2 regions of the Microbacterium sp. AC026 genome follow, and region 1 is predicted to be linked to the other one. Evidence: riboswitches for the same ligand, from Rfam matches in the RefSeq annotation. Region 1 holds a riboswitch; the other holds the start of a gene.

Region 1 (4,409 bases):
CGTCCCACCCCGTGATCGGACGATCGGAGAGCGCGGCGAGCTCGGCGAGGTTGGGCGTCACGACATGAGCGCGCTCGACGAGCCCGCGGAGTGCGCGCTCGGCATCCTCATCGAGCAGGCGATCACCGCTGGTCGCGACCATGACCGGGTCGAGCACGACGATCGGCGGACGGACGGCGTCGAGCCAGGCGGCGACGGTGGCGATCACCTCCGTGTTCGCCAGCATCCCGATCTTCACCGCGTCGATGACGATGTCGTCCGAGATGGCATCGAGCTGCTGCCGGAGGAACTCGGCAGGAGGCACGTGCACCGCTCGGACTCCCCTGGTGTTCTGCGCCGTGAGCGCCGTGACAGCCGCCATGCCATAGCCCCCGTTCGCGGCGATCGACTTGAGATCGGCCTGGATCCCCGCCCCGCCCGACGGGTCGCTCCCCGCGATGCTGAGCACGCGAGGTGTGCCCGAAGCCCTCCATCGGCTGAGGAATGCCCGGGCCGTCCTCGTCGGATCGACGGCGGCGCAGATGGCGGAGACGACGGCGAGCCCCGCCGCACCCGCATCCCGAAGGCGCTCGATGTCGTCGATTCCCACGCCGCCGATGGCGACGCATGGCAGTGCGGTCCTCGCGGCGAGCGCACCGAAGCCGTCGATTCCCAGGGCCGGCGGGTGATCCGGCTTAGTGGCGGTGGGACGGATCACGCCGACGCCGAGATAGTCGACCGTTCCCGCCGGCAGCGCGGCCACGGCGTCGAGATGCTCCGGCGTGTTCGCCGTCAACCCGATGATCGCCTCGGGTCCCAGCCGCTCGCGTGCCCGCAGCACCGATACGTCGCCCTGGCCGAGGTGCACGCCGTCGACCCGCGCTCCCTTGGCGCGAGCGATCAGCGCCGCCTCGACGCGGTCGTTCACCACGAGCAGTGCACGGCCGTCGATCACCCGAGAGAGCTCGATCAACTGATCGGCGGTCTCGGCATCCGTCGCGCCCTTGTCGCGCAGCTGGACGATGCGCACGCCCCCGTCGACGGCGAGTCGCACCGTCTCCGCGACGCCCCGCGCGCCGCAGAGGGTGGGATCCGTGACGAGATAGAGGGAGAGGTCCGCGATCACAGCGCGTGCTCCTGCACACGCGCGGCGAGGGCGAGGTCCTCCGGCTGCACGGCGGCGAGCGCGTCGAGCAGTGCGACGGCGAAGCTGCCGGGGCCCGCGGCCCGCGCCGCGGCACGCTCGGCGGCGATCGTGTACACGAGGCTCGCCGCCGAGACGGCGGTGAGCGGATCCGCAGCGGTCGAGCGCGCCGCACCGAGGAACGCCGCCATGACGGCGCCCAGCGCGCATCCGCCGCCGGTGACACGGGTGAGCAGTTCATGACCGTTCGCGATGCGGAGCAATCGTGCTCCATCCGTCACCAGGTCGACCGGTCCCGACACCGCGACCACCGCGCCGTGCCGCGAAGCGAGTGCGAGTGCCGCTTCGGCCGCGGCATCGGTCGTGTCCGTCGCATCGACGCCGCGCCCCCAGCGCTGAGCCCCGCGAGGGCGAGGATCTCCGAGGCGTTCCCCCTGATCGCCGTGGGGCGTGCGTCGGCCAGCTCGTGCGCGAGTGTCGTGCGCACCGGCAGCGCGCCGATCGCGACGGGATCCAGCACCCACGGAGTACCTGCGGCGAGGGCTCCTGCCGCGGCTTCACGGCTCGCCGCACGCTGCTCCGGAGTCGGCGTACCGAGGTTGATCAGCACCCCGGAGGCCACCCCGGCGAACATCCCCGCCTCACCGACGATGTCGACCATCGCCGGCGCCGCGCCGAGGGCGAGCAGCACGTTCGCGGTGAAGCTCGTGACGACGCTGTTGGTGATGCAATGGGTCAAGGGTGGGCTGTCGCGCAGCCCTGTCAGGAGCTCAGCCGCCGAGGTGGCCAAGGTCGATTCGGAATCAGGACGCAGACGATCGCTCAACGCGACATCCCTTCGCTAGTACGAACTAGATCAGGTTCGACGGGTCTGTTCTCAGCCGCGGATGCGGCACCCCGTGTCACTGATCGCAGTCTAGCGAGGCCCCGATCAGTCGATCAGCTGCAACAGCGCGAGTTCGTCGGCGCGAGTGAGCCCTGCCCGCCGGTCCCGATCGACGCCGCGCGCCTGCTCGTCATCGACCACGGCGGCGATCGTCTCGTCGAGCGGACGAAGCCGACCTCCTGCCGCGCGGTAGCGGGCGTTCGACCTGGTCATGAATCCGGTCATCTCGCTCGGCAGCCACAGCGGCAGCGACCGCTCCCCCGCCCAATACGCCACACCGTGCTCGACGAGCCAGGCGTCAGATGCCGCGACCGTGTCTCCCCGGTGCCCCGCACGTCTGCGCACGGCATCGAGGACCTCGCTCAGCCGATGCCGATCGCCGATCGTGTTGATCACACCGGTGGCCCTCGTGGTGGTGACGAACTCTGACAGGTCGTCGACGTCGATCACCTGCACGTCTCGCCCCTCGACAGGCGGAACCAGCACGGGACCGTCCTCGGCACGCAGAAAAGCGGCAGCCCAGTACCCGAATCGATCGCTCGGGTCGTCCGCCCCGACGATCAATCCCGGGCGCACGATCAGGGTGCGGTCGCCTAGTTCACGCACGGCGTCCTCGGCGGCCACCTTCTGCCGGCCGTACTCGTCGTCTCCCCTCTCAGCCGGCGGATGCAGCGTCGCCGACTCGTCTGCACCGACGGTCTCCTCGTCGGAGTATGCCGACATCGACGAGACGTACGTCCAGCGGCCCGCTCGCTCACCGAGTGCCGCGACCGCAGCGGAGACGTGGGCCGCGTTCGACGAGACGTCGATCACGTGATCCCACTCTCGACCGGACACTGTATCGTAGGCGTCCGCCGCGTCACGATCGGCCAGCACCAGGCTCGCGCCCTCCGGAGACGGGCGTCCTCCGCGCGCCAGACACATCACCGTCGCCCCGCTCAGGAGCAGCCGTCTGGCGATGCGGCCGGACAGCCAGCCGGTGCCGCCGAGGATCAGAACATCCGTCATGACCCCATGCCACCATCTTCGCCGCGCGAGGGGAAGGGTCTTCCGCTCAGGGCGGATGCCGGTCAGCTCGTGCGAAGATCCGACAGGCCGGACAGTTCCGGGACCGTCCACGAGGGATCCGGGCGCCAGTCGCGCCATTCGGCGTCGAACGGCCAGTCACCGTGATGGAAGGACTCGATCGCCGCGTCCGCGTGTCGTTCGATCTGCGCGGCCTGCTCAGAGGTGAGACGTCCCTGCTCGACGGCCGCGATCACCTCGTCCTCGTCCTTGAGGTGCACCTGACCGTCCGCCTGGATCTCCACGTCGAGGATGTGATCCGACGAATACGTGTCGCGGTCGGTGCGCAGATGCGCGTTCTCGAGATTCACGTACCACCCGGCGAACTCCCACTCGGGACCGCTCACATCGCTCCAGAACAGCCACACCGACCACGCCACACCGGCCGGAGCGATGCGGAGGATGCCGTTGCCCCACCACTCCTCCACGATCCGGGTACGCGGATCGAGCCACCGACGCTCGAGCGGAACGGTCCGGATGCGCTCGCCCGCCGGAGTGCCCTGTCCCTCCTGGAGCGTGCCCGGAGCGAGCCATGCCACCAGACCGCGTTCATCGTCGCGGACCACCCGCATGGGCGTGATGGTCGACGCATCGCCGGGCTGCCAGCCGGGCTTGCGGTAGTGCCAGGAGATCTGGTCGCCGGGTTCGAGGAACGGCGCTTCACCCATCGGTCGGACACCATCGGGAACCGCCGCGGGAGTGCTGTGGGGCAGGATGCTCATCCCGACACGGTACCTCGCAGGTCCACCGCGCTCAGGTCGGCTCGGCGGCGTCGGCAGCATCCCGAGAGCACGCGCACGCGGACCGCACCGTTCGAGTGCGGTCCGCGTGCGGGTCGGTTCAGGCGGAGCTTCAGTCGCGCAGGGTCGCGTCGAAGCGCTCAGCTGCGACAGAGACACCCGCGAGCTTCGCCTCTGTCGCCTCGGCTGCGGTGAGCGTGCGGTCGTCCGCGCGGAAGCGCAGCGCGAAGGTGAGACTCTTCTGACCATCCGCGACGCCGTCCCCCGGTAGTCGTCGACGAGGCGGATCGACTCGAGAAGCGCACCGGCGCCCTCGGTGAGCGCAGCGCGCACGTCGCCCGCCGGCACATCAGCGCCGACCACCAGCGACACGTCCTGTGTCGCAGCGGGGAAGGTCGACAACGAGGCGGCGACCGCACGGTTCCCGCCGAGCGCGATGACCTCGTCGAGGTCGAGCTCGAGCACGATGGCACGACCGGGAAGGTCTGCTCCGGCGGCGACCTCGGGGTGGAGCTCGCCGACGTATCCGATCTCGACGTCGCCGACGGAGAGCACGCCGGTGCGTCCGGGGTGCAGCGCCGCGCGCTGCCCCTGC
Region 2 (4,409 bases), 930 kb from region 1:
GCGGTCAGCGGATCGATCATCGTCCCACCTCGATGCGCCGAGCGTGCAGAGCCTCGAGCACGGCCTCGTCATGACTGATCGCCACGATCGCCGTGCCCTCGTCGCGCAGACGTGCGATCAGGCCGACGAGTTCGGCCCAGGTCGTCGCATCCTGCCCGAAGGTGGGCTCGTCGAGCACCAGCATCCGGGGCCGCGTGGCGAGGGCGGCGGCGACCGTGAGCCGCCGCTTCTCTCCGCCCGACAGGGTGTAGGGATTGGCTGCGGCGAGCGAGGTGAGCCGCAGCCTTTCGAGCAGGTCGTCGACTCGGGAGGCGATCTCGGCGTCCGGCAGCTTCAAGGCCCGCGGCCCGACCGACAGCTCGTCGCGCACGGTCTTGGCGAGCAGCTGGTGCTCGGGCGTCTGCATGACCGACGCGATGCGCGTGAGCAGGGCGCGCGACGACCAGTGGATGGGATCGGGCTTCTCTCCGGCGGCGAGGGGCGGCAGAGCGGCGACCCGACCTTCTTCGACCGGGATCAATCCCGCGAGCGTGAGCCCGAGCGTCGATTTGCCTGCGCCGTTCGCACCGGTGACCCCGAGCACCTCTCCGGCGCGCACATCGACGTCGAACGGACCGGCGACGGCGAGCCCGCGCCTGCGAGACACAGTGAGACCACGGGCCTCCAGCAGCGTCGCTCCCGGCCGCTGCGCCGGTGCGGGCGGGACGGCGGGCGGGTGCCCGGGAACCCAGACACCGGATGCCGCGAGCTCCGCGCCCCGAGCGCCCAGGACCGCGTCCGGGCTCCCGTCGGCGAGCACGACTGTGCCATCGGGCTCGGCGCCGAGCACGATCACCCGGGTCACGAGCGGCAGCCAGATGTCGATGCGATGCTCGATGACCACGAGGGTCGCACTCGTCGCATCGAGGGCGGCGGCCACGGCATCCCGTACGTCCCGCACCCCCTCGGGGTCGAGGTTCGCCGTCGGTTCGTCGAGCAGGATGGCACCCGGTCGCATCGCGAGCACGCCGGCGAGGGCGAGGCGCTGCTTCTGACCGCCCGACAGCGCGGCCGTGGATCGATCGAGGTCGACGTCGAGCTCTACGGCGTCCAGCGCCGCGCGCACCCGCTGCCAGATCTCGTCTCGGGGTACGCCGAGGTTCTCGCAGCCGAAGGCGACGTCGTCGCCGACCCTCGCGAGGATCGTCTGCGTATCGGGATCCTGCAGGACCATCCCGACCCGACCCCGGGCGTCGGTGGGCGGCACGCCGTCGACGAGCAGCGCACCGTGCGTCTCGCCCTCATCCGCACCGCCGAGCACCCCACCGAACCCCTGGAGCAGCGTCGACTTGCCCGAGCCGGAGGCGCCGAGCAGCAGCACCCGCTCCCCCGGCTCGATGCGCAGGTCGACGTCGCGCACCGCCCAGCGCCGTCGCGTCGCGTACCGCCACCCCCAGCCACGGGCTTCGAGGGTGGCGGGCGTCGTGAGCGAGCTCACACCCGTGCGGTGACCTCGCGGCCGGCGGCGAACCGGCTGAGGGCGCCCGTGGCGGCGAGTCCTCGGGCGATCAGCCACGCCCCGAGCCCGGCGATGACCGCACCCGAGATGGTCGTCGAGACGATGTAGACGCTCGTGAAGAGCGTGTCGGCGCCGGCGTACCAGAGGATGCGGTCGTTGATGCCGCAGGCGAGACCCGCGCCGGCACCAGCCAGCATCGCGACAGGCAGCCGCCAGACGCCGTACAGGAAGATCAGGAACACCAGCTCTGCGCCGAGACCCTGCACAAGGCCCGAGACGATCGTGAGCGGGCCCCACGCGTTGCCGACGAGTGCTGAGATGATCGCGGCGACCAGCTCGGTGTACAGAGCGGCACCGGGCTTGCGGATGATCAGGCCGCCGAGCACTCCGGCGATCAGCCAGGGGCCAGCGAGCAGGCCCTGAACACCGGGGAGCAGCGGCGTCAGGATGCTGCTCGGCACCTCGTAGCCGACGTTCCAGAGCAGGAAGATCATCGCGCATGCGACGGCGATGACACTCGCCACGACGATGTCGACGACCCGCCAGCGCCAGAGCTGCGGGCGACCGAGGCCCGTCGATGACTGCGTGGCCGATGCCGATCCCGTGGTGGATCCGGACGTGGATGTACTCATCTGTGACTCCTCCCTGCGCTGGCATGACCCAGATCAGGTTCGACGGTCGAAGCGCGATTCGCTCCCTCTCAGCCCGGCTCGCCGGACTCCCGTGGTTGTACCCACGATCTTACCCAGAGGCGACACCCCGCGTCCTCTCCCGCTGCAGCGACACGGATCCCCGCACGAGTTCGGTACCGTGAGGAGGTGACCGCTCCCGATTCCGCCGAGGCCACCGCCTCCGCCGTTCCTGCGGATGACGACGTCTCTGCGATCTTCACTCCTGAGGCGACTCCCCCGCGCAGTGGGCGGAGGAAGACAGCGGCGGCACTCCCTGACGTGGGTCGACCCGGTCGACGTGGCCCAGCACCCGGCGACCGACGCGCTCGATGACGCGCCGGCCGTGGAGAGCGGCGGTGCGCTGCTGACCGGAGCGCACCTGCGCCCGGCGATCGCCCGGCCCGGCGTGCTGGTGCCGCTCGGCGTCGTCGTCGGCTTGCTCGGCACCTACGCCGGATCGGCCATGCTGTGGCCGTTGCACGAGGTCGCGCCGACGGTTCAGGCCGTCGAACTCGCCCCCGTCGCGGCGCCCGCTGCCGCGATCACCTTCCCTGCCCAGGGAAGCGCTGCCGTGGGGATCGGCGGCATCGGTACGACGTCGTCGTCGCTCGACGCTGCGGCGATCGCAAGCGTCACCAAGGTCGTCTCGAGCTTGATGGTGCTCGAGCGGATGCCCCTCGCCGTGGGCGAGCAGGGCCCCGAGTTCTCGTTCACGCGGGCCGACAACCTGGCCTACTGGGACTATCGCCTCTCCGACCAGTCCGCGCTCGACGTGCCCGTGGGCGGCACTCTCACCGAGTTCCAGCTCCTCCAGGGAACGCTGCTCGGATCGGCCAACAACTACATCGACCGGCTCTCCGCGGAGATCTGGGGTTCCCCGTCGTCGTTCACCGCCGCAGCAGCGGTGTGGCTGCGCGACCGTGGTCTCGACGACATCACGATCATCACTCCGTCGGGCTTCGACGACCGCAACCGGGCCACACCCGAGTCGCTCGTCGCGTTGGCCGAGATCGCGATGCAGAACCCCGTCTTCGCCGGCATCGTCGGAACTCCGTCGGTCGATCTTCCGGGTGCGGGCACGGTGGTGAACACGAACGGGATGCTGGCGGACCCCGGCGTCGTCGGCGTCAAGACCGGCACGCTCGGCGACAGCTGGAACCTGTTGACCGCGAAGGTCGTCACTGTCGACGACACGACTGTGCATCTGTACGCGTCGGTTCTCGGTCAGGCCGACGACGCGCAGCGCCTCACGGAGACCCGTTCGCTGTTCACGCAGGTCGAGACGGCGCTGGAGCAGCAGACTCCCGCCGTCGCCGAGGGCACGGTCGTCGGCACCGTCACCACGGCGTGGGGCGCGAGCACCGATGTCGTCACTGATGCGGATGCCGATGTGGTCCTGTGGAACGGCGCCGTCGCCGAGGCCTCGACGGACTTCTCACTCGGCGACAACCGCGAAGCGGGCGACGAGGTCGGCACGATGACGAGCGTCGGGCCGTTGAACACGGTGACGACGTCGCTGTCGCTCGCCGACGATGTCGATGCCCCGAGCCCGTGGTGGCGGCTGACCCACCCCTCGAACTCCTCGGCATCACGGCCGACCAGCGCTGACGCGTCGTCCCTCCAGCGAAAGCCCGACGGACGCAGAACGCCTCGCCTCCCGGGATTCGGGAGGCGAGGCGTTCTGTCACTTCAGGGGCTCTGTCGCTTCAGGCGCTCTGGCGCTTCAGGCGCGTGAGGAGCCTCCGGCATCCGGCCGTTCGACCACTGCCTGCGCGGCCGCTGCCTCGGCAGCGGGAGTCTGCGCCCCCACCGAGACGCCGACCTGTGCCGACGCAGCCGCGTCTTCGGCGTCGCCGCTCATGACGACCGGAGTCGAGCCGGTGAGCGCGTCCTCTGCGTCGATGTCGGTCGCCGCCTGTTCGAACTGCGACTGGTAGAGGCGCCAGTAGGCGCCCTGCGCGGCGATGAGCTCGTCGTGCGTGCCCTTCTCGACGATGTCTCCGTGCTCCATCACGAGGATGAGGTCGGCATCGCGGATGGTCGACAGGCGGTGCGCGATCACGAACGACGTGCGTCCCTGTCGAAGCGCCGCCATCGCGTGCTGCAGCAACAGCTCGGTGCGGGTGTCGACCGCCGACGTGGCCTCATCGAGGATCAGGATCGACGGCTGGGCCACGAACGCTCGCGCGATCGTGATCAGCTGTCGCTCGCCCGCCGAGACGTTCGACGCGTCTTCGTCG

What was found. Region 1 has a riboswitch for thiamine pyrophosphate ahead of thiM (hydroxyethylthiazole kinase). Riboswitches for the same ligand answer to the same signal wherever they lie in the genome.
Region 2: it holds a riboswitch for thiamine pyrophosphate, as region 1 does, so the genes downstream of both, ACZZ93_RS12880 (ECF transporter S component) here and thiM (hydroxyethylthiazole kinase) in region 1, are expected to answer to the same signal.

Annotation. Positions count from the first base shown of each region.
Region 1 is NZ_OZ409857.1:3,495,188-3,499,596, reverse strand. Features, by position in the region: gene thiD (bifunctional hydroxymethylpyrimidine kinase/phosphomethylpyrimidine kinase) at 1-1,105, opposite strand, end outside; partial or broken gene thiM (hydroxyethylthiazole kinase) at 1,102-1,949, opposite strand; TPP riboswitch at 1,940-2,033, opposite strand; gene ACZZ93_RS17760 (NAD-dependent epimerase/dehydratase family protein) at 2,055-3,017, opposite strand; gene ACZZ93_RS17755 (DUF402 domain-containing protein) at 3,080-3,646, opposite strand; partial or broken gene pheT (phenylalanine--tRNA ligase subunit beta) at 3,927-4,409, opposite strand, start outside.
Region 2 is NZ_OZ409857.1:2,568,866-2,573,274, reverse strand. Features, by position in the region: gene ACZZ93_RS12890 (energy-coupling factor transporter transmembrane component T family protein) at 1-20, opposite strand, end outside; gene ACZZ93_RS12885 (ABC transporter ATP-binding protein) at 17-1,477, opposite strand; gene ACZZ93_RS12880 (ECF transporter S component) at 1,474-2,130, opposite strand; TPP riboswitch at 2,124-2,233, opposite strand; gene ACZZ93_RS12875 (D-alanyl-D-alanine carboxypeptidase family protein) at 2,468-3,904, shown strand; gene ACZZ93_RS12870 (ABC transporter ATP-binding protein) at 3,893-4,409, opposite strand, start outside.